One region of the Streptomyces sp. NPDC101191 genome, then DNA from elsewhere that is predicted to be linked to it. Evidence: riboswitches for the same ligand, from Rfam matches in the RefSeq annotation. Region 1 holds a riboswitch; each other region holds the start of a gene.
What was found. A riboswitch is a leader RNA that binds a small molecule or an ion and turns the genes downstream of it on or off. The one in region 1 is predicted to bind cyclic di-AMP.

Region 1 (9,422 bases):
CCGCTTGCGGCGTTCCCGCTTAGCGACGTCCTGGAAGGAACGCTAGATCAGATCGAGGGAATCGGATCGGCGGGTTTGACCGGTCTGCCGACTGGCTTCAAGGACCTCGATAGCCTGACGGACGGACTGCATCCCGGTCAGTTGATCGTTCTTGCTGGTGCCCCCTCAATGGGCAAGTCCACCCTCGCCCAGGACATCCTGCGGTCAGTCTCCATCGGCCAGGGGCTTCCGTCGGTCCTCTTCACGCTTGAGCAGGGCAGGAACGAGGTGGTGATGCGGCTGCTGTCAGCCGAATGTCGGGTTGCCCTGCACCACATGCGTTCCGGGACGATGACCGACGAGGACTGGACCCGACTGGCGCGACGTATGCCGGATGTAAGCGCCGCGCCCCTCTACATCCAGGACGGCGGCCTTTCATCCTTCACAGAACTGTGCTCGTACGCCCGTCGCTTGCGTGCCCGGAACGGTATCCGGCTCATCGTCGTCGACGCCCTGCACTTGCTTACCTACGACCCGCGGTCGATGGACTCGCGCTTCGAGGAGATCTCTGAGATCGCGCGTCAGCTCAAGCTCCTGGCCATTGAGCTCGAAGTGCCGGTGATCGCTGTCTCCCAGCTCAACCGGGGACCCGAGAGGCGCACCGACGTGAAGCCGACGCTCGCTGACCTGCGTGCGTCCGGCACGCCCGAGAACAACGCAGACCTGGTTGTCCTTCTGCACCGGGAAGACGCTTATGAAAAGGAGTCACCTCGTGCAGGAGAGGCCGATCTGATCATAGCCAAGCACCGCCAGGGTCCGACCGGCGTCATCACAGTGGCCTTCCAGGGGCACTACTCCCGGTTCGTCGACATGCGCTAGCTGGGCTCATTCCTTTGTAGGGTCTCAATTTTCGTGTCGGAATCTCATGGTCGGTGTCGGATCGAAGTCGGATCTGACACGGAGCTGAGATTCGCAGCTCGCCGCCGCAGCTCGGATGCTCCGGCAACGGGTACCGACACCTCGCAACGAATCCTGTCGTACTGGGAAGGCACAATCGGCGCATGCCTGAGACCTTCGTCGACCTCGGAACCGTCAACGTGCCGTCCGGAGTGCTGGTGCTCGGCATGGCTGGGTGGATCGACTACTGGCGGGAGCTGGGCCAGCCCCTGTCCGAGCGCGCCAGGAGGGCCGCGTCCTCGGGAGGAGGCCATCTTCGTGAGTGGTTGTGCGAGGCGGCCGCCGTCCCGGCCGCCGACGACCGGCCGTTGAGGGTGAGGGCGAGCACCTCGCCATCTCCGTTCGACGAAGAGCCGACGATTGCGACCCTGGAGATTAGCCTCGGCCTTCCGTGGCCCGGGGCTGCGGACCGATCGGTGCCGGTCCGGCTCGGGGACCTGCCCGTTGACCGGTGCGGCATGGTCATCGGCGACGCCGCAGGGCTGGACACGTGGACGGGAATGGACAGTGAGCCGGCCGATGGGCTCGCTGACGTCTTCTACTGGGGCCGGTACGCGGACGACGCGCACGCCGAGTTTGGCGGCGAGCGGATCGCGCAGCACGGCGTCGAAGGACCGCATGGGTGGCTCGATCTCCCGCTGGCCGAGGCGGCCGCCCGTGCGGCCGAACTCACCGCCTGGTGCGACCGCCTCCACGGCAAGGGCCTCGTGGTCTCGATCGACAAGCACACCGACTACCACCGTTTCCGGCGAGCCGGGTGGCACCATCCGCTACGCGCCGGAGCGATCGGGGTTGGCGGCTGCCAGGTGCTTGGCATCGAATGGGACCAGGGCGACCACTCGATGAGGCACCGCGGTGAGCGGGACGCCGGCCAGGTATATCCGGTCACGATTGAGGCCGACGAGGCGGGCGAGATGGTGATGCGATGGACCATCCCGCCCTACGACTTCGACGACGAAGACGAATGACGAGTTCGGCCCTGGGGATCCGACACCCGTGGTGAGACTGATCAACCCCGACACGTCGTGAGACGGATCCGGGAGCCGCAGGTCACGACGGTGGTCTCTGACACGAGCCGCGAGATCCTACATCCTTGTAGGGTCTCAGATTTCGTGGCCAAATCTCACGGTCGATGGCCAAGCGATGGCAGATCTGACGCGAGTTTGAGATTGGCAGGTCAGGCCCTTCACTTGTATGGGTGGGCGGGGTCTGATGCCGCCCCGCTACGGAATCTGCGCCGACGACTGGCCGGCACCCTGGAGGCGTTCAAGGCTCACCGGCGGCTCCGCGCGGTCAACGGCGGCAGCGAAGACGAACGGAGGCGTTATGCAGTGCGGAGAACATCAATGTTGTGCTCAGGATTGTGGACATCATGGTCGCCTACCGGAAGGTGCACGGCGGCCTACCTGCCGACACGGACGGCCTTGAGGACATGGCCGTGGCGATCGTCGAGGCCTTGGAGCGCGACGACTTCCGCATCGTGGACGTCTTGAGCGGCAGCCGGACCAAGACGCCCACATCCGAACCGGCCTGGCGGCACGGCAGTGGGGCGCCAGCCACTCCGGTCGGCGCCCCGCTTGCGTTCTGCACTCCGCCAACTGGTGGTTATCCAGCGAGCTGACGAGCCAGCAAGCCAGCCGCCCCGAGGATTGGGACGCGATCGTGAGACTGGACGGCTGGCCAAGCCGTGAGACATGACGACAACTGTCAGGTCACGGCACCGCCGCTGGCCATGGGCGGCGAGACCCTACATTTCCTTTGTGATCTCAGATTCCGTGGCCAGCGTGTCCGGGGTCCTGCGCAGGACGAGGACCCCGTCCCCGGCGTGGACGGTGTGCCGGCCGCCCGCAACGCCTGCCCGCCCCCTGGCCCCCGCGGGGAGCGCGCCCGCCGGGGAGCGTGCCCGCCGGGGTGCGGCCGGCCGGGGCCTGGCCCGCCCCCTCAGCGCACGCCCAGCGCCGCCAGGCGCCGGGCGTCCGCGACGATGTCGATCTCGACGATGCGGTCGTCGACGATCGTGAAGGCCATGAGGCCGACCGGGGAGCCGTTCGCGAGGGAGACCAGGCCGGCCGCGCCGTTGACCGTGACGTGGCGGGACGCGTGGCGGAACTTGGCGAAGGTGAGGGCCTGGGCGGTGACGGCCTCGGCGCCGCGGACCAGTTTGGAGGCGGCCGGGGTGAGGACGCCGCCGTCGACGCGCAGGAGGACGTCCGGGTCGAGGACGGCGAGCAGGCCCTCGAAGTCGCCGCCCTGGGAGGCTGCCAGGAAGGCGTCCACGACCTCGCGCTGCCGTGCCGTGTCGGGCTCGGGGGCCGGGGCGGCGCCCTGGACCCGGCGGCGGGCGCGGCTGGCGAGCTGGCGGGTGGCTGCGGGGGTGCGGTCGACGATGGGGGCGATCTCCTCGAAGGCGACCGCGAACATGTCGTGCAGCACGAAGGCGAGGCGCTCGGCCGGGGCGAGGGTCTCCAGGACGACGAGGAGCGCGAGGCCGACGGAGTCCGCGAGCAGCGCCTCCTTCTCGGGGTCGGCGGTGCCCTCCTCCCGGACGACCGGATCGGGGATGTAGTACTCCAGCGGGTCCTCGCGGCGCGAGCCGCGGGAGCGCAGCAGGTCGAGGCAGATCCGGCCGACGACGGTGGTCAGCCAGCCGCTCAGGTTCCGTACGTCGCCGATGTCGGACCGGTTCAGCTTGATCCAGGCCTCCTGGACGGCGTCCTCCGCCTCGCTGAGCGAGCCGAGCATCCGGTAGGCGACCGCCCGCAGATGTCCGCGGTCGGCCTCGAAACGTTCGGCCAGGAGATCCTGGGCGGCGCGGTCCCTGTCCATCGGTCGTCGTTCCCCTTCGCGTCCGGTCACATCGTGATGACGAACGGGGGGCCGGGAATGTGACGGCGTTCCGCTACGTGAGATCCCTGCCCCGTGCGGAGCAACGCGCGGGAATCCCCGGCCGAACCCCCCGACCGCCGTGGATCACCACTTCAGCGCGATGATCATCGTCCTTAGATTGATCACCATGACGACGACGCCGAACCAGGTCAACCCCGTTCTCCGTACGCCCGCCGCCTCCCCGGCGGCCGCCGCGGCCTACTTCTCCGCGAGCCTCGCCTTCCACGCCGACGTCTCCGACGTGGCTTCCGCGCTGGCCGACGCCCGGGCCACCGGTGGTGACCCCGGGTTCGTCGTGCTCGACTCCCGCTCCACGGCCTCCTGGGACCAGGGGCACGTGCCGGGCGCCGTGCACCTGCCGACCGCGCTCATCCCCGAGCAGGCCGAGCAGCTGCTCGACCGGAGCGTGCCGGTCGTCACGTACTGCTGGGGCCCCGGCTGCAACGGCGCCACGCGGGCCGCGCTGGCCCTCGCGGAGCTCGGCTTCCAGGTGAAGGAGATGCTGGGCGGCTTCGAGTACTGGGTGCGCGAGGGCTTCGCCTACGAGACCTGGGAGGGGCCCGCGCAGCAGGCGGCGGACCCGCTGACGTCGCCGGTCGACGCGGAGGACTGCGGCTGCTGACGGACACGGATTTCCGAACAGGGGCGTCCATGCCGTAAGGTGGTGTTCACCGACGCGGGGTGGAGCAGCTCGGTAGCTCGCTGGGCTCATAACCCAGAGGTCGCAGGTTCAAATCCTGTCCCCGCTACTCAGTAGCACGAAGGCCCGGATCCGGAAACGGATCCGGGCCTTCGTCGTTCCCGGGTGCCGCGTCCCTGATGTCCGGCTTGACCTTTACGTAACGTCAAGTTCTACCGTCTTTCTCATGGAGTGGTCGATCCAGGAGATCGCCAGGAAGGCCGGCACCACCAGTCGCACCCTGCGCCACTACGGCGAGCTGGGACTGCTGGAGCCGAGCCGGATCGGCGCGAACGGTTACCGGTACTACGACCAGGCGGCACTCGTGCGGCTGCAGCGGATCCTGCTGCTGCGCGAGCTCGGGCTCTCCCTGCCCGCGATCGCCGAGGTCCTCGAAGGCCAACGGGACACCTCGGTCGCCCTGCGCACGCACCTGGCCCTCCTGGAACAGGAGCGCGAGCGGATCGGGCGGCAGATCGAGGCCGTACGGACCACTCTCCACAAGACCGAGAGAGGAGAACGGCTCATGGCCGAGGAAGTGTTCGACGGCTTCGACCACACCCGCTACGAGGCCGAGGTGACGGAACGCTGGGGGCGGGACGCGTACGAGCGCGGCGACCGCTGGTGGCGCTCCCTCGACGACGCCGGGAAGAAGGCGTTCCAGGACGAGCAGGTCGCCGTCGCCCGGGCCTTCGCGGCGGCCGCGGAGGAGGGCCTCGCGCCCGACAGCGACGAGGTGCAGGCGATCACCCGGCGGCACCACGCGTGGCTGTCGACCACGACGACGCCGAGCAGGGAGTACTTCATCGGGCTCGGGCAGATGTACGTCGACGACCCGCGCTTCACGAGGAACTACGACCGGCACGGGGAGGGCACGGCCCTGCTCGTCCGGGACGCGATGCGCATCTGGGCCGAGCGGAACCTCTAGGTCCTGTCGTCGATCGTCGAGCCGACCTCCGGGACCCTCGGCCTGGGCGTCGCGCTCGCCGGGGTCCTGCACGGACACCCCGTGCACGTCGTCACCGACCCGGGGCTCGACCGATCGTGGAGCGGCTGCTCGTCGCCCACGGCGGCTCGGGCTCGCCCTGATGGGGGCGGCGTTCCTGGTGCCGGCCGCGCTCGGCCGGTCCCTGGTGGGGCTGTTGCCGTGCGCGGCGGCCATGGCGGCGCTGGCGCGGGGCGGGCGGCTCGCGGTACGCCAACCGGCCGAGGAGGAGTCGCCGAGCCCTCCGGCCTGACGGCACCCTGGGATGGGCGCGGTGCGGTCCGCCGCCGTGGACCGACCGGGCAGGAGAGCACAGGTGGGGCGAGCAGCGGCGGGCGGCGGGGCGGGCGGTCCTTACCGCGGTGCCCGGCGCTTCCTGCGCGTGCTGCCGTCGCTGGTCATCCTGGGTGGGGTCGTCTTCGACCTCTTGACCCCGCCCACCTACACGGCGGCGCCGCTGCTCTCGGCGGCGCCGCTGATCGCCGCCCCGTTCTTCTCCACCGTGATCACCCTCGCCACGGGCATCGCCGCCGTCCTCGTCAGCGTCGGTCTCCACCTCTACAACGGCACGGTGGCCCAGATCCCCGCGCTCACCGAGACGCTGACCGTGCTCACCGTCTCGGGGCTCGCGCTGCTGATCAACCGGGTGGTGCGCAAGAGCGGCGAACGGCTCGCGTCGGCGCGGGTGATCGCGGAGACGGCACAGCGGGCGGTGCTCCCGGCGCCCGCCGGCCGGATCGGCGGGCTGCAGATCGCGGCCCGCTACGAGGCGGCGCAGGCCGACGCGTTCATCGGCGGCGACCTGTTCGCGGTGCAGGACACCCCGCACGGGGTGCGGCTGGTGGTCGGGGACGTCCGGGGCAAGGGGCTCGACGCGGTGGAGGCGGTGGCCGTGGTCCTGGGCGCCTTCCGGGAGGCGGCGGAGCAGGAGGCGACGCTGGAGGGGGTGGCCGCGCGCCTGGAGCGGGCGCTGGCCCGGGAGGGCACCCGGCGGGACGGGCTCGACGCCTTCGAGGGCTTCACGACGGCCGTGCTCGCCGAGATCCCGGGCGGCGATGGGGTCGTACGGGTGGTCAACCGCGGCCACCCCGAGCCGCTGCTGCTGCGTGCGAACGGCGGGGCCGAGCTGCTGCGGCCGAGTGAGGCGGCGCTGCCGCTGGGGATGGGGGAGCTCGCCGCGTGGCCGGACCGGGCCGACGAGGCCGCGTATCCGCCGGGGTCGACGCTGTTGTTCTACACGGACGGGCTCTCGGAGGCGCGGGACGCGGGCGGGGTCTTCTACGACCCGCGGGAGCGGCTCGCGGGGCGGCTGTTCCCGGGGCCGGAGGAGCTGCTCGACGCGCTCGTGGCGGACGTGCGCCGGCACACCGGCGGGGGTGCGACGGACGACATGGCGCTGCTCGCGGTGAGCCGTCCGGCGGTCGGTCAGCCGGAGCGGCGGCGGACGATGCCGGTCGTGCCGCCGGGCGGCCGGCGGCTCGGTGACCGCTCGTAGTCGGGGGGTCTCCCTCAGATAACAATTGACGTAACGTCAGATCCTCGGTTTGCTACTGGCACGTATCTGAGTGGGGCTCAAGTCGGGCGATACCCTCCTAATTCAGTGAATGATCAAGGGGGACGGCTTGGAATCGGGTGGCCGGGTCTATTAACGTTCGATAACGCAGCGCGGTCGTCCCAGCCGCCGCAAGAGGCGGCACCGTGCGCACGCGCCGAATCCCGTAAGGGAACCGGGGAACCACCACTTGGGGTGAATCGGGCCCCACCGCACCCGTGCGGTACGCCCGTAGGAGACCTTCCTGCTCCGAACCCGTCAGCTAACCCGGTAGGCGAGAAGGAAGGAAAGGAGAGCGCCTCCGTGGCGTCCGACACCCCCGCTCCTCAAGCCCCCTTCGACTACTTCGACTCCGCCGGTGCGGCGGGTGCCGCGGGCGGCGAGGAGTGGAACCCGACGGAGGACTCCCTGCGGGACCGCCGGTCCGGCGGACGGCACCGCGTCGTCAAGCAGCGCTCCAACTTCGCTCGCTCCTCCACCGTCCTCGGCGTCGGCGTGATCGCCGCCGTCGGCGCGGGCGGCCTGGCCACTGCCCAGCAGAAGCCGCCGGTCTCCATAGCCCTGCCGGACGTCGACCTTCCCGACGCCTCCGAACTCCCCGGTGTCGGCGAGCTCATCGGCCACGACAAGAGCGACTTCGAACCCGCGGGCGGCAACAACACCCAGCCGCTCACCGCGCTCACCTGGACCACCGACGCCACGGACTCCGGCACCGGCGACCGGACCCGGACCGAGACGCAGGCCGACGCCGGCGAGACGCTGCGCGCCCGCATCCTCCAGCAGGCCGAGCAGCAGCAGGCCGCCGCGGACGCCGCGGAGAAGGCGGCGGCGGAGAAGGCCGCCGCCGAGAAGGCAGCCGCGGAGGCCGCGGCCAAGGCCGACGCGGCGGAGAAGGCTGCAGCCGAGGCCAAGAAGAAGGCCGCCGAGGAGGCCGCGCGCAAGGCCGAGGCCGAGCGCCTGGCCAAGCTGGCCGCCAGCTTCTCGCTGCCCACCTCCTCGTACACGATCACCTCGACCTACGGCGAAGCCGGCTCGATGTGGTCCTCCGGCTACCACACCGGCCTGGACTTCGCGGCTCCCACCGGCACCCCGGTCAAGGCCGTCCACGGCGCCACCGTGAAGTCGGCCGGCTGGTCCGGCGCGTACGGCTACCGCATCGTCCTGGAGCTCGAGGACGGCACCGAGATCTGGTACTGCCACCTCTCCTCCATGACCGTCGGCGTCGGCCAGTCGGTCGGCACCGGCGAGACCATCGGCCGCGTCGGCGCCACCGGAAACGTCACCGGCCCGCACCTCCACCTGGAGGTCCACACCCCGTCCGGCGACGGCATCGACCCGGCGGCCTGGCTCCGCTCCAAGGGCCTGAGCATCTGAGGTCCGCTCCCGAGGGAGGGGACGGCCAGGAATAGGCCCGGCGGTGCGGGGGGTTGACCACCCCATGACTTCACTTCGCCGCCTGGGCTCTTCCGACCTGCACGTCTTCCCGCTCTCCCTGGGCGGCAACGTCTTCGGCTGGAGCGCCGACGAGGCGCAGTCCTTCGCCGTCCTCGATGCCTACGCCGCGGCGGGCGGCAATTTCGTCGACACCGCCGACGTCTACTCGGAGTGGGCCGAGGGCAACGAGGGCGGTGAGTCGGAGACCGTCATAGGCCGCTGGCTGGCCTCCCGCGGCAACCGCTCCGACATCGTCGTCGCCACCAAGGTCGGCGCCCACTCCCGCTACAAGGGCCTGGGCGCCACGAACATCAAGGCCGCGGCAGACGAGTCGCTGCGCCGCCTCGGCACCGACCACATCGACCTGTACTACACGCACTTCGACGACGAGTCCGTGCCGGTCGAGGAGATCGTCACCGCCCTCGACCAGCTGGTGAAGGACGGCAAGGTCCGTGCCGTCGCCGCCTCCAACATCTCCCCGGAGCGGCTGCGCGCCTCCCTCGACTTCGCCGAGGCGGAGGGCCTCGCCCGTTACGTCGCCCTCCAGCCGCACTACAACCTGGTCTCCCGCGACACCTACGAGGGCCCGCTCCTCGACACCGCCGAGCGGGGCGGTCTCGCGGCCGTGCCGTACTACGGTCTCGCGGCCGGTTTCCTCACCGGCAAGTACCGTCCGGGTACCGCCGTCGCCAGTGTCCGCGCCCAGGGGGCCGGCCGGCACCTGGAGACCGAGCGCGGACGGAAGGTGCTCGCCGCCCTCGACACGGTCGCCGCGGCCCACGAGGCCGAGCTCGCGTCCGTCGCCCTGGCCTGGCTCGCCTCCCGCCCGACCGTCGTCGCCCCGATTGCCTCGGCCCGCACGGTCGAACAGCTGCCGGCGCTGCTCGCGGCCACGGAACTGAAGCTGACGGACACGGAGCTGGCGGCGCTCACGGAGGCGTCGGAGGCCT
Region 2 (9,422 bases), on a different contig from region 1:
CGCCGCGCGCAGCCCCTGGGTCGTCGTACCGGTCTTCGCCATGGACTCCATCCTACGGGGCTGCGGGGCCCCTTCCGGCCCTCCGGCGGGGCTGGTCGGCTCGGTCATCTCACGGTCTCTCTAGTAGCTCGGCAGACGGCGCGGGCCGAGGTCGGTGCGGGGCGGCGGCGGCGCGAGGCGGACGGTGGCGCCGAGGACGGAGAGGCCGCGGGGCGCGACGACGACGGGTTCGAGGGAGATGGCGACGACCTCGGGGTGGTCGTCGACGAGCCGGGAGACGCGCAGCAGGAGCTCCTCCAGCGCGGGCGTGTCGACGGGGGCCGCGCCGCGCCAGCCGAAGAGGAGGGGGGCGGTGCGGATGGAGCGGACCAGCTCGGCGGCGTCCCGGTCGGTGGCCGGAACGAGCCGGTGGGACATGTCGCCGAGGAGTTCGGAGGCGGCGCCGGCGAGGCCGAAGGAGAGGACGGCGCCGACGGCGGGGTCGATGGCGGAGCGGACGACGGTGTCGACGCCGCGGGGCACCATCGCCTGGACGACCGGCTGGAGCTCCTCGGGCTTGCCGAGGGTCTCGGTGAGCTCGCCGTACGCGGTGCGCAGCTGCTCCTCGGTGGCCAGGTCGAGCCGGACGCCGCCGAGGTCGGGGCGGTGGCGCAGGTGGGGCGCGGTGGTCTTGAGGGCGACGGGGAAGCCGAGGCGGGCGGCGGCGCGGACGGCCTCGTCGGGGGTGGGCGCGGGCAGGGTGGGCAGCACCTCGATGCCGTACCGGCCGAGCAGTTCCAGGGTGGCGTCGAGGCCGAGGGTGACGCCCCGGGGGTCGGCCTGCGGCTCGCCGAGGCTGCGCTCGATGAGGGCGGCGGCACCGGTCTCGTCGATGCGGTCGAACTCGGGCACGCGCCCGGGGTCCGCGGCGCTCTGGCGGCGCCATTGGGCGTAGCGGACGGATTCGGCGAGGGCGCGGACGGCGCGCTCGGCGGCGGGGTAGGCGGGGATGGGGCCGGGTGCGGGGGCCTGCGCCGGAGCGGGCTCGGTCGCCGTGTCCGTCTCGGTCTCCGTGCGCGGCTCCCCCGTCGCCGGGGCCGCGGCGCCCGCCGGGGAGGAGGCGACGGGGGCGGTGCGGCCGGCCGGGCGGGTGCGGGTGGCGGCGGAGAGGGCCTCGGCGAGGGCGCCCATCTCGACGTGGACGACGACGACCGGCTTGGCGGGGCCGGGGGCGGCGGCGACGGCGGAACGGAGGGCCGCGGCGAGGACCTCGCCGTCGCCGGACTCGGTGGCGCCGTTCTCGCCGACCCAGGGGATGGCGGTGACGACGACGGCGTCGCAGGCGTCGTCGGCGAGGGCGGCGGTGAGCGCGGCGCGGAAGTCGGCGGGGGTGGCTCCGGTGGTCAGGTCGAGGGGGCGCAGCGGGCGCAGGCCCTCGGTGAGGCAGGCGTCGTAGGTGAGCAGGCCGAGGGACTCGGAGTTGCCGAGGATGGCGACGCGGGGGCCGGCGGGCAGGGGCTGGTCGGCGAGGAGGAGGCCCGCGTCGACGAGTTCGGTGACGGTGTCGACGCGGATGACGCCGGCCTGGCGCAGCAGGGCGGAGACGGTGGCGTGCGGGATACGGGTGACCGGGACGCGGTGGCCGGGCGGGGCGCTGCCGCTGTGCCGGGCGCCCTTGACGACCACGACGGGCTTGAGCGCGGCGGTCCGGCGGGCGAGCCGGGTGAACTTCCGGGGGTTGCCGATGGACTCCAGGTAGAGGAGGACGACGTCGGTGGCGGGGTCGTCGTACCAGTGCTGGAGGAGGTCGTTGCCGGAGACGTCGGCGCGGTTGCCCGCGGAGAGGAAGGCGGAGAGGCCGGCGCCGCGCCGGTGCAGTCCGGCGAGCAGGGCGATGCCGATGGCGCCGGACTGGGTGAAGAGCCCGATCCGTCCGGCGGCCGGCATCTGGGGGGCGAGGGAGGCGTTCAGCCGGACGGACTCGGCCGTATTGATGATCCCGAAGGCGTTGGGCCCGATGATCCGCATGCCGTACGAGCGGGCCTGGCGCACCAGTGCGCGCTGGCGTTCGCGGCCGTCGGCCCCGCTTTCGGCGTATCCGGCGGAGAGGACGACGAGGCCGCGGACCCCGTGCTCTCCGCAGTCGGCGACGGCCTCGGGGACCCGCTCGGCGGGGACGGCGACGACGGCGAGGTCGACGGGCTCCCCGACGGCGGCGACGGAGCGGACGGCGGGGACCCCCTCCAGCTCGTGGGGGCCCTCCCCCAGGGCGGCGTTCACGGCGTGGACGCGGCCGGTGTAGCCGGCGTCGAGGAGATTGCGGAGCACGGTCCTGCCGACGCCGCCGGGGGCGCGGCCGACGCCGATGACGGCGACGGAGCCGGGGGCGAGGAGCCGCTGCACCGAGCGGGCCTCGGCGCGCTGTTCGCGGGCGCGCTGGACGGCGAGCGAGCGGTCGGTGGGTTCGAGGTCGAGGTGGAGGCGGACGGATCCGTCCTCGAAGCTGCGCTTCTGGGTGTAGCCGGCGTCGGTGAAGACCTTGATCATCTTCGTGTTGGCGGGCAGCACCTCGGCGGCGAACCGCCGGATCCCGCGCTCCCGGGCGACGGCCGCGATGTGCTCCAGGAGGGCGGAGGCGACGCCGCGCCCCTGGTGGGCGTCCTGGACGAGGAAGGCGACCTCGGCCTCGTCGGCGGGGGCGGAGGCGGGGCGCCCCAGTTCGTTGATGCGGTCGTAGCGCACGGTGGCGATGAACTCGCCGCCCACGGTCGCCGCGAGCCCGACGCGGTCCACGAAGTCGTGGTGGGTGAAGCGGTGGACGTCCTTGGCGGAGAGGCGCGGATAGGGGGCGAAGAAGCGGTAGTACTTCGACTCGTCCGAGACCTGCTCGTAGAAGCTGACCAGCCGGTCGGCGTCGTCGACGGTGATGGGCCGGATGCGCGCGGTGCCGCCGTCGCGGAGGACGACGTCCGCCTCCCAGTGGTCGGGGTATGCGTGTTCCGACTGCTCCGACTGCTCCGACGCGCTCTGCATGGGCCAAGCCTACGGCGGGGGTACGACGGTGGCACCGGTCGCGCGCCGCTTGCCCGCCGTGCAAGGTAAGGAGGGCCGAGGGGCCCTCCCGCACCCGGGTCGAAGGTCGGTAGGAGCACGTCGCCACCCGTGAGAGACTGGTCTAGACAACCGCTGAAAGTTGAAGGGCAACCACCATGGCTGAGCGCCGCGTCAACGTCGGCTGGGCCGAGGGCCTGCACGCCCGCCCCGCCTCCATCTTCGTCCGTGCCGCCACGGCCGCCGGCGTCCCCGTGACGATCGCCAAGGCCGACGGCAACCCGGTCAACGCCGCGTCGATGCTCGCGGTGCTCGGCCTGGGTGCCCAGGGCGGCGAGGAGATCGTGCTCGCCTCGGACGCCGATGGCGCCGAGGCCGCGCTCGAGCGCCTCGCGAAGCTGGTGGCCGAGGGTCTCGAGGAGCTCCCCGAGACCGTCTGAGCCGTCTCCTCCCCGACGGCGGATCGCGAGGAAGCCGTGCCCTCCGGAATTCCGGAGGGCACGGCTTCTTTTGCCTCTTCTCGGCGAGGTCGAAGAATTTCGGGCAGCCGGAGGACCGTCACGGCATGCCGCCGAAGAATTCAGGCGTGCCGAATTGCGCCGAGGAATTCCTCGGTTCTTTGTATACGGCGCGCGTGTTAATTCCGGGGGCCCGCCATGTTGACGACGTGTTGCGAAACCCTCACACGGGGCCGGTCCGCCTGTTTCAGCCGGTGCAGCGCCACCGCGTGCTCCCCGTGGAGCGCGGTCAGGTTCCGGGCCCGCTCGGCGTCCCCGCGCGCGACCGCGTCCACGATCGCGCCGTGCTCGGCCCAGGCCTCCACGGGCCGCTCGGAGGGCTCCACCGCGTACATCCAGGCGATCTTGTAACGCAGTTGCGTGAGCAGCGTCGTGAGCGACGGGCTGCCCGAGGCCTGCGCCAGCGTCTCGTGGAACCAGCCGCCCAGCGAGGCCAGATCCTCTCCCCTGCCGCGCCTGGCCCGTTCCTGCCCCAGTCTGACCAGGCCGCGCAGCACCTTGAGGTGGGCTTCGGTGCGCCGCTGCGCGGCCCGGGCGGCGCCCAGGGGTTCCAGCAGGGAGCGCATGTCGAGCAGGTCGGCGGCCTCCTGCGCGGTGGGCTCGGCGACATGGGCGCCGGCGTGCCGGCGGCTGACCACGAAGCCCTCGGACTCCAGGGTGCGCAGCGCCTCGCGGACCGGGACGCGGGAGACGCCGTAGCGGCGGGCGAGCTGTTCCTCCGTCAGTCTGGCTCCCCGCGCGTACACCCCGGAGACGATGTCGTCCCGGATCGCCGTGCATACCGAGTGCGCGGGAATGCGCATGTCCGACCTCCGCTTTTGTCCGCGCGAATCCAGATCGAGCGGCGCCTGTCCGGCGACTCTATTGCAGGACGCGGGAATTTCCGATGCCGCCCGACGGAAAGGGACGCAAAAAAGCCCCGGCTCGTTTCGAGCCGGGGCTTTCGCACGGGATGCGACCGTCAGACGTTCACCCCGCGCGAGCGGAGGTAGCTGATCGGGTTGATGTCCGAGCCGTACTCGGCACCGGTGCGCGCCTCGAAGTGGAGGTGCGGGCCGGTGGAGTTGCCGGAGGAGCCGGAGACGCCGATCCGCTCGCCCGGCGTGACCGTCTGGCCGACGGAGACCTGGATCGCGGAGAGGTGCCCGTACTGCGTGTACGTGCCGTCGTTCATCCGGATCACGATGTTGTTGCCGTAGGCGCCGCCCCAGCCGGCCTCGACGACGGTGCCGGAGCCGACGGAGACGACCTTGGTGCCGTAGGCGGCGTGGAAGTCGATGCCGGTGTGGCTGCCGGAGGACCAGAGCGAGCCGCCGGTCTTGTAGCCGGTGCTCACGTAGGAGCCGGAGACGGGGAGCTGGAAGGACGCCAGGCGCTTGCGCTCGGCCTCGCGGGCGGCGCGCTCCTTGGCGGCCCGGATCTCCTTGGCGCGGGCCTCGGCCTTGCGCTTCGCCTCGGCGGTGGCCCTGGCGCGGGCGGCGGCCTCGTAGGCCTCCTTCTCCTGCGCGGAGGCCTGGGCGTCGACCCGCTGGGCGAGGGACTCCTCGGTGATCACCTGGGTGAGACCGGTGTCCTCGACGGAGGGCTGCTCCGTGTCGGCGGCGAGCGCCGGGGAGGCGAGGGTGCCGATGACGCCTGCGGTGGCGAAGGTCGCCACGCCGGCGACGCCCGCGCTGCGGCGCGCCAGACGGCTCGGACCACGATGCTTCCCGGTGGCACGGGTGAACGCCATGTAGTGGCTGATCCTTTCCTTCCCTCTCGCCTACCGGGTTAGCTGACGGGTTTGGAGCAGGAAGGTCTCCTACGGGCCCCTCCGCGTGGCGCGAAGGCGTCCGATTCACCCCAGGGGACTACGGGTGGGTCCCCGGCTCCCCAGGCTCGCGCCTTACGGGGACTCGGCGATGACTGTCCGTTGCCGCGGATGCGGCGTCGTGCAATGGCCGGACAGCCGGATCGACGCTAGGCCGATCTTCTGTCAATCGCCAAACACGGCAGCGGATTTGTTAGACATGCCACAGGTCATTAGCCCACAGCCGCTCCCAATACGGGCAAAGGGGAGGACCCCGGCGAACCAGGTCGCGGGGGTCCTCCTCCGTGCGTGACCGGAGCTCAATCAGCCCGTGACGACACGCACTTCACCGATGCCCAGGGCGCGCACCGGCTCCTCGATCTGCGACGCGTCCCCGACCAGGACCGTGACGAGGCGGTCCACCGGGAAGGCGTTGACCACGGCGGCGGTCGCCTCCACGGTGCCCGTCTCGGCGAGGCGCGCGTAGAGCTGCGCCTGGAAGTCGTCCGGGAGGTGCTGCTCGACCTGGTCGGCCAGCGTGCCCGCGACGGAGGCGGCCGTCTCGTACTTGAGCGGGGCGACGCCCACCAGGTTCTGCACGGCGACATCGCGCTCGGCGTCCGTCAGGCCCTCTGCGGCGAGCGTGCGCAGCACCTTCCACAGGTCGTCAAGTGCCGGACCGGTGTTGGGGGTGTCGACGGAGCCGCTGATGGCGAGCATCGAGGCGCCGTGGCCCTCACCGTCGGAGCGCAGCACCTGGCCGAAGGCGCGCACGCCGTAGGTGTAGCCCTTCTCCTCGCGCAGGACGCGGTCCAGGCGGGAGGTGAGGGTGCCGCCGAGGCAGTACGTGCCGAGCACCTGGGCCGGCCACACACGGTCGTGCCGGTCGGCGCCGACGCGGCCGATGAGCAGCTGCGTCTGGACGGCGCCGGGACGGTCCACGATGACGACCCGGCCGGTGTCGTCGGCGGTGATGGACGGCATCGGACGCGGCGCCGCCGGGGCACCCGTCCAGGCGCCCAGGGTCTCGTCGAGCACCTTGTCCAGCTCGACGCCGGTGAGGTCGCCGACGACCACGGCGGTGGCGGCGGCCGGCCGCACGTGCGCGTCGTAGAAGGCGCGGACGGCGGCGGCGTCGATCGCCTCGACGGTCTCCTCGGTGCCCTGGCGCGGCCGGGACATGCGCGCGGCGGCCGGGAACAGCTCCTTGGAGAGCTGCTTGGCGGCCCGGCGGGCCGGGTTGGCCGTCTCGTGCGGGATCTCGTCGAGCCGGTTGCGCACCAGGCGCTCGACCTCGGACTCGGCGAACGCCGGGGCGATCAGGGCCTCGGAGAGCAGGGCGAGCGCCTTGGGCAGCCGGGAGACCGGGACCTCGAGGGAGACCCGCACGCCGGGGTGGTCGGCGTGCGCGTCGAGGGTGGCGCCGCAACGCTCCAGCTCGGCCGCGAACTCCTCGGCCGAGCGCTGGTCGGTGCCCTCGGACAGGGCCCGGGCCATGATCGTGGCGACGCCGTCCAGGCCCTCGGGCTCGGCGTCGAGGGGGGCGTCGACGAAGATCTCGACGGCGACCACCTGCTGGCCGGGGCGGTGGCAGCGCAGCACGGTCAGGCCGTTGTCGAGCGCGCCGCGCTCGGGGGCCGGGAAGGCCCAGGGCCTGGCCGCGCCCGGCTGGGGCTGCGGGTGGAAGGTCATGCTCGTCAAAGACGCGGCAGCGTCGGTCACTGGTCCGCTCCCTCTTCCTCGTCGCTGTCGTCGGCGTTCTCGGTGCCCACCGGCTCGTAGACCAGGACGGCGCGGTTGTCGGGGCGCAGCCGGGCCTTGGCGACCTCCTGCACCTCCTCGGCGGTGACCTCGAGGACCCGGTTCACGGCGGTCAGGGCGAGCTGCGGGTCGCCGAACAGCACCGCGTAGCGGCACAGTTCGTCGGCGCGGCCGGCGACCGTGCCGAGCCGGTCCAGCCATTCGCGCTCCAGCTGGGCCTGGGCGCGCTCCATCTCCTCGGGCGTCGGGCCCTCGGCGGCGAACCGGGCCAGCTCCTCGTCGACGGCGGTCTCGATCTGCGGGACCTCGACGCCGCCGGAGGTCTTGACGTCCAGCCAGCCGAGCGAGGGCGCGCCGGCGAGCCGCAACAGGCCGAAGCCGGCGGCCACGGCGGTGCGGTCGCGGCGGACCAGGCGGTTGTGCAGGCGGGAGGACTCGCCGCCGCCGAGGATGGTCAGGGCCAGGTCGGCCGCGTCGCACGCGCGCGTGCCGTCGTGCGGCAGGCGGTAGGCGGCCATCAGCGCGCGGGCCGGGACCTCCTCCTCGATCACCTCGCGCAGCTGCTCGCCGATGACCTCGGGCAGGTCGCCGGGGCGCGGCGCGGGCTTGCCGTCGTGGCCGGGGATGGAGCCGAAGTACTTCTCGACCCAGGCCAGGGTCTGCTCCGGGTCGATGTCGCCGACGACCGACAGCACCGCGTTGTTCGGCGCGTAGTACGTGCGGAAGAAGTTCCGCGCGTCTTCCAGGGTGGCGGCGTCCAGGTCGGCCATCGAGCCGATCGGGGTGTGGTGGTACGGGTGGCCCTCGGGGTACGCGAGCGCGGTGAGGCGCTCGAAGGCGGTGCCGTACGGCACGTTGTCGTAGCGCTGGCGGCGCTCGTTCTTGACGACGTCCCGCTGGTTCTCCATGGACTCGTCGTCGAGGGCCGCGAGCAGCGAGCCCATGCGGTCGGCCTCCAGCCAGAGCGCGAGCTCCAGCTGGTGCGTGGGCATGGTCTCGAAGTAGTTGGTGCGCTCGAAGCTCGTCGTGCCGTTGAGCGAGCCGCCGGCGCCCTGCACCAGCTCGAAGTGCCCGTTGCCGTGGACCTGCTTCGAGCCCTGGAACATCAGGTGCTCGAAGAGGTGGGCGAGCCCGGTGCGGCCCTGGACCTCGTGCCGCGAGCCGACGTCGTACCAGAGGCAGACCGCGGCGACCGGGGTGAGGTGGTCCTCGGACAGCACCACGCGCAGGCCGTTGGCCAGCCGGTGCTCGGTCGCTGTCAGGCCGCCGGAGCCGGCCTCGGCCGTGGCCGTGTGACCCATGGGCATGTACGTCCCTTCGATCGCGATGTGGAAAAGTCCTGCCACTGTATGCAAGCGCGCCGACACCTGGCGAAGTTCCCGCCCGTTCGTGATGTCCCTCTTCCGGGTCGCGGTCGGCGTTGTCGGTGGCACGGTCCACAATGGTCCGCGTCAGATCAACCTTGTTGGTGAAGGAGCCGCAGCCGCGATGGCCCGCCGCAGCACGAAGACACCGCCGCCGGACGACGCGTTCGAGGAGCGAATCCTCGACATCGACGTCGTTGACGAGATGCAGGGCTCCTTCCTCGAGTACGCGTACTCGGTGATCTACTCGCGCGCCCTGCCCGACGCCCGCGACGGCATGAAGCCCGTGCAGCGCCGCATCGTCTACCAGATGAGCGAGATGGGGCTGCGGCCCGAGCGCGGCTTCGTGAAGTGCGCCCGTGTCGTCGGCGAGGTCATGGGCAAGCTGCACCCGCACGGCGACGCGTCGATCTACGACGCGATGGTGCGCATGGCGCAGCCCTTCTCGATGCGCCTGCCGCTCGTCGACGGCCACGGCAACTTCGGCTCCCTGGGCAACGACGACCCGCCGGCCGCCATGCGGTACACGGAGTCGCGGATGGCCCCGGCGGCCCTCCTCATGACGGACTCCATCGACGAGGACACCGTCGACTTCACGCCGAACTACGACGGCCAGGAGCAGGAGCCGGTCGCGCTCCCGGCGGCGTACCCGAACCTGCTGGTCAACGGCGCGTCCGGAATCGCGGTCGGCATGGCGACGAACATGCCCCCGCACAACCTGGGCGAGGTCATCGCGGCCGCCCGGCACCTGATCCGCCATCCGAACGCGGACCTGGAGGCGCTGATGCGCTTCGTGCCGGGTCCCGACCTGCCCACCGGCGGCCGGATCGTCGGCCTGTCCGGCATCAAGGACGCGTACGAGTCGGGCCGCGGCACGTTCAAGATCCGCGCGACGGCCACCGTGGAGAGCGTGACGGCCCGCCGCAAGGGCATCGTCGTCACCGAACTGCCCTTCACGGT
Region 3 (9,422 bases), on a different contig from region 1:
GCCTCCGCCTCCGCCGCACGTGACGAGGAGCTCCTCCGGCGATGACCCGAACCGCCGTGACCTGGCAGGTGGTGCGCTTCGGTCTGGTCGGCGCCGTGAACACCGGCACGTACTACGGGCTCTACCTGCTTCTCGGCCGCGGGCTGCCGTACATCGCCGCGCACGTCCTGGCCTTCGCGCTGTCCATGGTGGGCTCGTTCTTCCTCACCTCGTACTTCACCTACCGCACCCGCCCGACCTGGCGGAAGTTCCTGCTCTTCCCGCTGACCAACGCGGCGAACTTCGTCATCACGACGGTCGGCGTCTACGTCCTCGTCGACCTGCTCGGCGTGGACAGCACCTACGCGCCGCTGATCGCCGCGGCGGCGGCGATCCCCGTCACCTTCGTGCTGTCCCGGACGATCATGCTGGGACCCGACACCACCCGAACACGTGAGTCGTTGACCGAAACAGTCGCCTCCAAGTAGTGGCCCGGGCCACGGCGACTGCCTAACATCGATCACCGCACGGTCGTCCCACTGACGCACGACCCACGCCGGGAGGCTCCTTTGCACCGCCGCACTGCGCTCTCCGTCTCCGCCGCCGCGTTCCTCGCCGCGGCCCCGCTGCTCACCGCCTGCGGCAGTGACGCCCACCCGGGGGCGGCGGCCGTCGTCGGCGGGCAGCGGATCGAGGTGTCCAGCCTCCAGGCCCAGGTCGAGGACGTGCGGGCCGCGCAGCAGGCCTCGCCGCAGTCCGCGACACTCCTCCGGGAGACCGGCGACCTCAGCCGGCAGAAACTGCACGACATGATCTTCGACCGGGTGGTCGACAGGGTCGCCGAGGACAACGGGGTCACCGCGAGCCGCGGCGAGATCCAGCAGGCCCGCGGCGAGTTCGCCCGCCAGAGCGGCGGCGAGGAGCAGATGGCGGCCGTGCTGCTCCAGCAGCGGGGCGTGGCGCCCGACCGGATCGACGACGTCGCCCGCCGGGCCGTCCTGATGAACAAGATCGCCGAGAAGCTGGGCGCCACCGACACCCCCGAGGGCCAGAAGAAGCTCACCGAGGCCTTCAGCCAGGCCTCCAAGGACCTGCGGATCGACGTGAACCCGCGCTACGGCAGCTGGGACGACGACAAGATCACCCTCGCCACCTACTCCGCGCCATGGGTGCGGCAGATCAGCAAGGCCCCGGCGGCGGGCGCCTGAGGGGCCCTTCCGGGACGACGTAGGGTCGAGGGGTGAACACCGACACCTCCGGCACCGACACCCCCGGCACTCCCGGCGCCGACGCCGCCGGCCGCATCGTCCTGCTCACCGCCAGCCACCGGGTGGCGCCGGGCCTGCTGTCCTGGCCGGCCTGGCAGACGCTGCACGGGGCGGACCGGGTGCTGTGCGGCGACGCCGACCACCCGCAGCTGCCGTACCTGCGGGAGGCCGGGGTCGCCGTCGAGCTGCTCCGGCCCTCCGCGCCGGAGCTCGTCGAGGCCTGTGCGGGCGGCCGGACCGTCGTCGTGCTGCCGTCGGGCGAGGGGGACCGGGCGCTGACCGACGGGCTCGCGCGGATGGCCGGCTCCGGTCGGGCCGTCATGCCCGACCTGGAGCTGCTGCCCGGCTCGTACGACCTGCCGGGGGCCCGGCTGCTCGACCTCGTCCAGGTCATGGACCGGATCCGGCGCGAGTGCCCCTGGTCCTCGCGGCAGACCCACCAGGGCCTCGCGAAGTACGGCATCGAGGAGGCGTACGAGCTCGTCGAGGCCATCGAGGACGGTGACCGGGAGGCGCTGCGCGAGGAGCTGGGCGACGTGCTGCTGCAGGTCGTGTTCCACGCGCGGATCGCGCAGGAGGACGCGGAGGAGCCGTTCTCGGTCGACGACGTGGCCGGGACGATCGTGGAGAAGCTGATCCACCGCCACCCGCACGTCTTCGGGGACGCGACGGCGACGACGCCGGAAGAGGTCAAGGAGCACTGGCTGCGGACCAAGGCCGTGGAGAAGCAGCGGGAGTCCGTGACCGACGGGGTGCCGCTCGGCCAGCCGGGGCTCGCCCTCGCGGCGAAGCTCGCGAGCCGGGTGCGGACCGCCGGGCTCGACGTGGCGCCGCCCACGGGTGACGGCGTCGGCTACGAACTGCTCGCCCTGGCCGTACGGGCGGAGGCCGCCGGGGTGGACCCGGAGGCGGCGCTGCGGGCGGCGGGCCGGCTCTACCGCGACGAGATCCGTGCGGCGGAGGGCGTGGAGACGGCGTAGGGCACACCCGGGTGGGGGTCAGGGCCGGCGGGCCTCGGGGTCGTGCCAGTGGATCTGCGGCGGCTCGATCAGCCACTCGGCGCGGCTGCCCGGGCGGGTGGTGAAGCGGCCCACGGCCGGCAGGCGGTCGCGGAAGACCCGGACCGGGTCGGTGCCGAGCTCCTCCAGCTCCTCGGCGACCTCGGCGAGGAAGGCCGGCGGGCCGGCGAGGTAGACGTCGTGGGCGGGCCAGTTGACGCAGGACCGCAGCGCCTGGACGAGCCGCTCGGTGGCCTGGTCGCGGGGGCGGCGGGGGGCCGCGGTGATGTAGGTGACGTGCAGGCCGGGTATCGCCTCGCGGAGACGTTCGGCGTCGGCCCGCCCGTACAGGTACTCCTTGGCGCGGGCCACCACGAACAGGCGCCCCTGCAGCCGCGGTTCGTCCTGCGCGGCCTCTTCGAGCAGCGCGCGGACCGGGGCCCAGCCGGTGCCGGCCGCTATATAGGTGCGCGGTTTGCCGGGCGGGGTGCGGGCGGTGAGCGCGCCGCCCGGGCTGCTGAGCCGCAGTGTCTCGCCCACCCGCAGGCGCTCGGTGAGCGCGGTGCTCATCAGCCCGCCCCTGATGCGGCTGACGTGCAGGTCGAGCGTGCCGTCGGCGCGGGGCGCGTTGGCGAGGGAGTACGTGCGCCAGATCCGGGGCACGTGCAGCGAGCTGACGCTCACGTACTGCCCGGCGAGGTACGGGTAGGGCTGCCGGGGGCGCAGGGTCAACAGGGTCAGGTCCTCGCCGTGGCGTTCGTGCCGGACGACGTCGGCGTCCCACCAGGCGGGCAGGCCCTCCGCCGCGGCCTCCTCGGCCCCGGCCGACATCAGGTCGGCGACCCGCCCGTAGGCCTCGGTCCACGCCTTCTCCGCCTCCAGGGTCCAGGCGGCGCCGGCGGCGTGCGCGAAGGCGGCGAGCAGGCTGGCTCCGACCGCGCTGTAGAGCGCGGGGGTGGCGAGGAACTTGCGGTGATCGCGGCCCAGCTGCCCGAGGTAGCCGACGAGCGCGGGGTCCTCCAGGTGGGTCACCACATGGGTGAGCGCGGCGAAGAGCCGGTCCCGCTGAGCGCCCATCTCCTGGGGGAAGAGCTCGCGGACGCCCGGGTTGTGCCAGAACAGATGGGAGTAGAAGAAGGTGGCGGCGTGCTCGGCCCGTCTCTCGACGACCGCGAACGTGTTCCTGAGCAACTGGGCATCCACGCGGTGAATCTAAGCCACGCAGCGTCACCGCATAGGAGGATCGCGTACGGACATGTCACCTCACGCGGTGGCGCCCGTCCGTGACCTCGGGCCAGGCCGTCTCTTCCGGATCGCGCCGGGCCCGATCCGAAAGGGACCGCCCGGCCGGCGCGGAGGGGCTCCGGGCGCGGGGCCCGGCCGTCCCCTTGTACGGTCGGGGAGTGAGTGCCACCCCCTCTTCCGTCCCGCCCGGCCCCGAGCTCTTCACCTGGGAGTTCGCCACCGACCCGTACCCCGCGTACGCCTGGCTGCGCGAGCACGCTCCCGTGCACCGCGCGAAGCTGCCCAGCGGGGTCGAGGCCTGGCTGGTGACCCGGTACGCCGACGCGCGGCAGGCGCTGGCGGACCAGCGGCTCTCGAAGAACCCGGCGCACCACGACGAGCCCGCGCACGCCAAGGGCAAGACCGGCATTCCGGGCGAGCGCAAGGCCGAGCTGATGACGCATCTGCTCAACATCGACCCGCCGGACCACACCCGGCTGCGCCGGCTCGTGTCGAAGGCGTTCACGCCGCGCCGGGTGGCGGAGTTCGCGCCGCGGGTGCAGGAGCTCACCGACCGGCTCATCGACGGCTTCGCCGAGCGGGGCGAGGCGGACCTCATCCACGAGTTCGCCTTCCCGCTGCCCATCTACGCCATCTGCGACCTGCTCGGGGTTCCGGGCGAGGACCAGGACGACTTCCGCGACTGGGCCGGGATGATGATCCGGCACGGCGGCGGACCGCGCGGCGGCGTCGCGCGCTCGGTGAAGAAGATGCGCGGCTACCTCGCGGAACTCATCCACAAGAAGAGGGAGGAGCCGGGGGACGACCTGATCTCCGGGCTCATCAAGGCCTCGGACCACGGTGAGCACCTCACCGAGAACGAGGCCGCCGCCATGGCCTTCATCCTTCTCTTCGCCGGCTTCGAGACGACCGTCAATCTGATCGGCAACGGGATGTACGCGCTGCTGCGCCATCCCGGTCAGCGCGAGCGGCTCCAGGAGTCGCTCGCCGCCGGGGAGACGGGGCTGCTGGAGACCGGCGTCGAGGAGCTGCTGCGGTACGACGGACCCGTGGAGCTGGCGACCTGGCGGTTCGCCACGGAGGCGCTGACCATCGGCGGGCAGGAGATCCCGGCCGGCGACCCGGTCCTGGTGGTCCTCGCCGCGGCGGACCGGGATCCGGCGCGGTTCGACGAGCCGGACACCCTGGATCTGGCGCGGCGCGACAATCAGCACCTCGGCTACGGCCACGGCATCCACTACTGCCTGGGCGCGCCGCTGGCCCGCCTGGAGGGACAGGCGGCGCTGGCGACGCTGTTGACTCGCCTGCCAGACCTGCGACTTGGGGTTGATCCGGAGGAACTGCGGTGGCGCGGGGGGCTCATCATGCGTGGCCTACGCACCCTTCCGGTGGAGTTCACGCCTTCCCACAAAGGGACGCATAACTGACGGGGCGTCAAGAATGTGATCTTCGCGTGATCTCCGCTGCATCGACTTGTGACTCACGTTCGAATGCCGCTACGTTCACCCGCAGTCTCAGCAGTCACGCGAAAGGCACTCCGCATGCGCTCCGGAAACGGACGTCACCGCAGACCCCGCCAGGCTCCCGCACTCGTCGTCGCGGCGGGAGTCACCGGCTCGGCCATGGCGCTGCCCCTGCTCGCCACCGGCTCGGCCTCCGCCGCTGACGCGACGACATGGGACCGGGTCGCCGAGTGCGAGTCCGGCGGCGCCTGGAGCGCCAACTTCGGCAACGGGCTCTACGGCGGCCTGCAGTTCTCCCAGGAGAGCTGGGAGCGGCACGGCGGCCTCGCCTACGCGCCGAGCGCCGACCTCGCGAGCCGCGCCCAGCAGATCACCATCGCGGACCGTGCGCTCGCCGCGGGCGACACCCAGTGGGCCACCTGCGCCCCGATCGCCGGCCTGAAGAACGACGGCAAGGCGCCCGCGGTGAACCCGGGCCCGGGCGTGACGCCCAAGAAGTCGACGGGTCCCGTCCCGGAGTCCAACCGCACCGACGGCCTGCCCGCCGGCTCCGGCCAGGAGAGCGGGAAGCCCTCCACGGCCCCCACCGCGCCCACGGCCCCGGCCACGTCGGTGACCCCCGCGAACCCCACCACCCCCGCGCCCACGACGCCCGGGACCTCCACTTCGCCCGTGACGCCCGGTACGTCCGTGACGCCCGGTACGCCCGGTGTGCCCACGACGCCCGGTACCCCCGGCACGCCGGGCACCCCCGGTGCGCCGGGCACGACCGCGCCCGGCACCGGCAAGCACCGAGGTGACGCCGCGCCAGAAGAGCCGGGCAACTCGGACACCTCCACCGATTCCGGGCGCCACGCCGCTCCGGGTGACGAGGTGACGGGTGGCGCGACCGATGGCAAGACGGCGGGTAATTCGGACACCACGGACAAGGCGGGCGAATACACCGTTCAGCCGGGTGACAGCCTGTCGGGCATTGCGGAGGAGAACGGGCTCACGGGCGGCTGGAGCGCCCTCTACGGTGCCAACAAGAAGACCGTCGGCTCCGACCCCGACCTCATCCTTCCTGGTCAGAGCCTTGAGCTGGACCTCGGACTGACGGAATCCCAGAAGTAGTTCGGGGGTGAATGTCCGTTCTGTGTAAGTGAGACATGAGTCTCTCTTCCCGAACGGGCGTGTCACGTCCGCAAACTTTGCTTCAATCGCCCCTCACCTGCGCAAACACCTCCTGACGGTGTGCAAGTAGGGGCGATTTTTCCGTCTTGAGGGTCTTTGAACTTCCCCCGGCTCTATGTCTACGGTCGTGACCGCTCGCCACCGCGGGCCCCGCCGACCGGTACGCCGAATCCTGCCGCCGGACGGAGGGAACAGTCGTCGCGCAAGCGCCGAAGGCAGGACCGGGGGACCCAAGGTAAGTGCCGGTCCCGGCCGTTGAGACAGACGGCCGACGATCGGCTTGGGGTGGAGCCGCGTGCAAGGTCACGCGGCCGGGCAACTCACTCGCCCGAACCCGACAGCTCACCTCGTAGGCGTCGGTGAGGAGAACTTCCATGCTGCTTTCCGGCAAGGGCAAACACCGTCGTGCCGCCAAGGCCACCCGCATCGTCGCGCTGGCCGGTGTCGCCGGCGTCGCCGTCGCGGCCCCGCTGATGACCGCGGGCACTGCCTCGGCCGCCACCGCCTCCGAGTGGGACGCCGTCGCCCAGTGCGAGTCCGGCGGCAACTGGTCCATCAACACCGGCAACGGCTTCTACGGCGGTCTGCAGTTCTCGGCCTCCACCTGGGCCGCGTACGGCGGCACCGCCTACGCCCCGAGTGCCGACCAGGCCTCCAAGTCCCAGCAGATCGCCGTCGCCGAGAAGGTCCTCGCGGGCCAGGGCAAGGGCGCGTGGCCGAGCTGCGGCGTGGGCCTGTCCGGCGCGTCCTACGACGGTGGCGCCGCCGAGGCGGCCCCGCAGCCCGCCGCGCCGAAGCGCTCCACCGAGCAGCCGGCGACCCGCAGCGAGCAGCGTCAGGCGCCGAAGAAGACCGCTCCGAAGAACGAGTCCAAGAAGACCGTCACCACCCCGACCGGCAAGAAGGTCAAGAAGGGCGACGGCGAGTACAAGGTCGTCGCCGGTGACACCCTCAGCAAGATCGCCCAGGCGCACGGCGTCAAGGGCGGCTGGGAGAAGCTCTTCCAGCTGAACAAGGGCGTCGTCGAGAACGCCGACCTGATCTACCCGGGCCAGCAGCTCCACCTCAAGTGAGCCTGCCGACCCTCCCGCGGTGACTGACCACCCCGGCCCGGAGCGCCCTTCCCCCGTGCGCGCTCCGGGCCGGGGTTTCTCCGCTCTCTACGGTTACCCTCCAGTAGATCTGGGGCCTTTCGTCCCCGGATGCATGCCCTTGGGTCCTTTTTCGTCCCAGGGGGCGGGCGCCCGGCTGGCTGGAGCCCCCGAGCCGGTTAGGCTCTTGTCGCAAGGCGAACGAGACCTTGCCGCATGCGTCACAACCAGCGTCACATCCCAGAAGGAGATGCTCGTGCCGTCCATCGACGTCGTCGTAGCCCGGGAAATCCTGGACTCCCGAGGCAACCCCACGGTCGAGGTCGAGGTCGGCCTCGACGACGGCAGCACCGGCCGTGCTGCCGTTCCGTCCGGTGCCTCCACCGGTGCGTTCGAGGCCCTCGAGCTCCGCGACGGTGACCCCAACCGTTACCAGGGCAAGGGCGTGGAGAAGGCCGTTCTCGCCGTCATCGAGCAGATCGGCCCCGAGCTGGTCGGCTACGACGCCACCGAGCAGCGCCTGATCGACCAGGCGATGTTCGACCTGGACGCCACCCCGGACAAGTCCTCGCTCGGCGCCAACGCCATCCTCGGCGTCTCCCTCGCCGTCGCGCACGCCGCCTCCGAGGCCTCGGACCTGCCGCTCTTCCGCTACCTCGGCGGCCCGAACGCGCACCTGCTGCCCGTTCCGATGATGAACATCCTGAACGGCGGCTCGCACGCCGACTCCAACGTGGACATCCAGGAGTTCATGATCGCCCCGATCGGCGCGGAGTCCTTCTCCGAGGCCCTCCGCTGGGGCACCGAGGTCTACCACACCCTCAAGTCCGTCCTGAAGACCAAGGGCCTGTCCACCGGTCTCGGTGACGAGGGCGGCTTCGCCCCGAACCTCGGCTCCAACCGCGAGGCCCTCGACCTCATCCTCGAGGCCATCAAGCAGGCCGGCTACGTCCCCGGCAAGGACATCGCGCTCGCGCTCGACTGCGCCGCCTCCGAGTTCTACAAGGACGGCAAGTACGAGTTCGAGGGCAAGGCCCGCTCGGCCGCCGAGATGACCGAGTACTACGAGGAGCTCGTCTCCGCGTACCCGCTCGTGTCCATCGAGGACCCGCTGTTCGAGGACGACTGGGCCGGCTGGAAGGTCATCACCGACAAGCTCGGCGCCAAGGTGCAGCTCGTCGGCGACGACCTCTTCGTCACCAACCCGGAGCGCCTCGCCCGCGGCATCGAGGAGGGCTCGGCGAACGCCCTGCTCGTCAAGGTCAACCAGATCGGCTCGCTGACCGAGACCCTGGACGCCGTCGAGCTCGCCCAGCGCAGCGGCTTCAAGTGCATGATGTCCCACCGCTCCGGCGAGACCGAGGACGTCACCATCGCCGACCTCGCCGTCGCCACCAACTGCGGCCAGATCAAGACCGGCGCCCCGGCCCGCTCCGAGCGCGTCGCCAAGTACAACCAGCTCCTGCGCATCGAGGAGATCCTCGACGACGCCGCGGTCTACGCCGGCCGCAGCGCCTTCCCGCGCTTCAAGGGCTGACCTGCCCCGACGCCGTAGCCACGGACTTTGCATCCGGAGAACTGAACAGGGCGCAAAGGCGTAGCGAAGCGAAGCGTCCCCGCACTCGGTCCCGTACCGTGTGCGGGGACGTACGCATGACCAGGACCCACGAGTGACGGGGAGGCGCACGACATGGCCGTGAAGGACCGGGACCGGTTCTCGACCGCGACCCGGATCAGGCTGCTCGGCGAGCAGACCGCCGCCCGTGTCTACCGCTCCCAGACCCGCCGTCAGGCGCGCCGCTCCCGGCTCACCGGCCGCGCGGCCTTCCTGGCCCTCGTCGTCTGCTCGCTCGTGGTGGCGCTCGCCTATCCGATGCGGCAGTACGTGTCCCAGCAGGGCGAGATCGCCGACCAGGAGCGCAAGGCCGCCGAGGCCGCCCGCCGGGTCGAGGACCTGCGGGACGAGAAGGCCCGCCTCCAGGACCCGGCCTACGTCCGCCGGCTGGCCCGCGAGCACCTCCACTACGTGATGCCCGGCGAGACCGGCTTCACCGTGAACGACCCCGACGCGGAGCACCGGCCCCGCACCGACCAGGGCGCGACGGACCGCCCCTGGTACGACAACCTGTGGGACGGCGTGGACCACGCCGACCGCCCGTAGACGTCGCAACCACGCCACGAGACCCGAGCAAGGCAGACATGGAA

Region 2: another riboswitch for cyclic di-AMP. It lies ahead of ACIRQF_RS29545 (M23 family metallopeptidase); the one in region 1 lies ahead of ACIRQF_RS16660 (M23 family metallopeptidase).
Region 3: another riboswitch for cyclic di-AMP. It lies ahead of ACIRQF_RS35540 (transglycosylase family protein); the one in region 1 lies ahead of ACIRQF_RS16660 (M23 family metallopeptidase).

What each region holds. Positions count from the first base shown of each region.
Region 1 covers NZ_JBIWOU010000003.1:738,445-747,866, forward strand. Annotated here, with positions in the region: gene ACIRQF_RS16615 (DnaB-like helicase C-terminal domain-containing protein) at 1-858, shown strand, start outside; gene ACIRQF_RS16620 (hypothetical protein) at 1,041-1,904, shown strand; gene ACIRQF_RS16625 (hypothetical protein) at 2,288-2,557, shown strand; gene sigJ (RNA polymerase sigma factor SigJ) at 2,878-3,762, opposite strand; gene ACIRQF_RS16635 (rhodanese-like domain-containing protein) at 3,950-4,444, shown strand; tRNA gene ACIRQF_RS16640 (tRNA-Met) at 4,498-4,571, shown strand; gene ACIRQF_RS16645 (MerR family transcriptional regulator) at 4,689-5,429, shown strand; gene ACIRQF_RS16650 (hypothetical protein) at 5,590-5,739, shown strand; gene ACIRQF_RS16655 (PP2C family protein-serine/threonine phosphatase) at 5,752-6,981, shown strand; cyclic di-AMP (ydaO/yuaA leader) riboswitch at 7,184-7,330, shown strand; gene ACIRQF_RS16660 (M23 family metallopeptidase) at 7,342-8,412, shown strand; gene ACIRQF_RS16665 (aldo/keto reductase) at 8,477-9,422, shown strand, end outside.
Region 2 covers NZ_JBIWOU010000008.1:267,982-277,403, forward strand. Annotated here, with positions in the region: gene ACIRQF_RS29525 (DUF5998 family protein) at 1-42, opposite strand, end outside; gene ACIRQF_RS29530 (GNAT family N-acetyltransferase) at 121-3,012, opposite strand; gene ACIRQF_RS29535 (HPr family phosphocarrier protein) at 3,189-3,470, shown strand; gene ACIRQF_RS29540 (GntR family transcriptional regulator) at 3,668-4,351, opposite strand; gene ACIRQF_RS29545 (M23 family metallopeptidase) at 4,510-5,280, opposite strand; cyclic di-AMP (ydaO/yuaA leader) riboswitch at 5,293-5,459, opposite strand; gene ACIRQF_RS29550 (M16 family metallopeptidase) at 5,662-7,029, opposite strand; gene ACIRQF_RS29555 (M16 family metallopeptidase) at 7,056-8,405, opposite strand; gene ACIRQF_RS29560 (DNA topoisomerase (ATP-hydrolyzing) subunit A) at 8,587-9,422, shown strand, end outside.
Region 3 covers NZ_JBIWOU010000013.1:147,577-156,998, forward strand. Annotated here, with positions in the region: gene ACIRQF_RS35505 (glycosyltransferase family 2 protein) at 1-45, shown strand, start outside; gene ACIRQF_RS35510 (GtrA family protein) at 42-467, shown strand; gene ACIRQF_RS35515 (SurA N-terminal domain-containing protein) at 549-1,187, shown strand; gene ACIRQF_RS35520 (nucleoside triphosphate pyrophosphohydrolase) at 1,220-2,227, shown strand; gene ACIRQF_RS35525 (globin domain-containing protein) at 2,246-3,448, opposite strand; gene ACIRQF_RS35530 (cytochrome P450) at 3,634-4,917, shown strand; gene ACIRQF_RS35535 (transglycosylase family protein) at 5,032-6,066, shown strand; cyclic di-AMP (ydaO/yuaA leader) riboswitch at 6,324-6,497, shown strand; gene ACIRQF_RS35540 (transglycosylase family protein) at 6,501-7,199, shown strand; gene eno (phosphopyruvate hydratase) at 7,468-8,754, shown strand; gene ACIRQF_RS35550 (septum formation initiator family protein) at 8,908-9,378, shown strand; gene ACIRQF_RS35555 (DUF501 domain-containing protein) at 9,417-9,422, shown strand, end outside.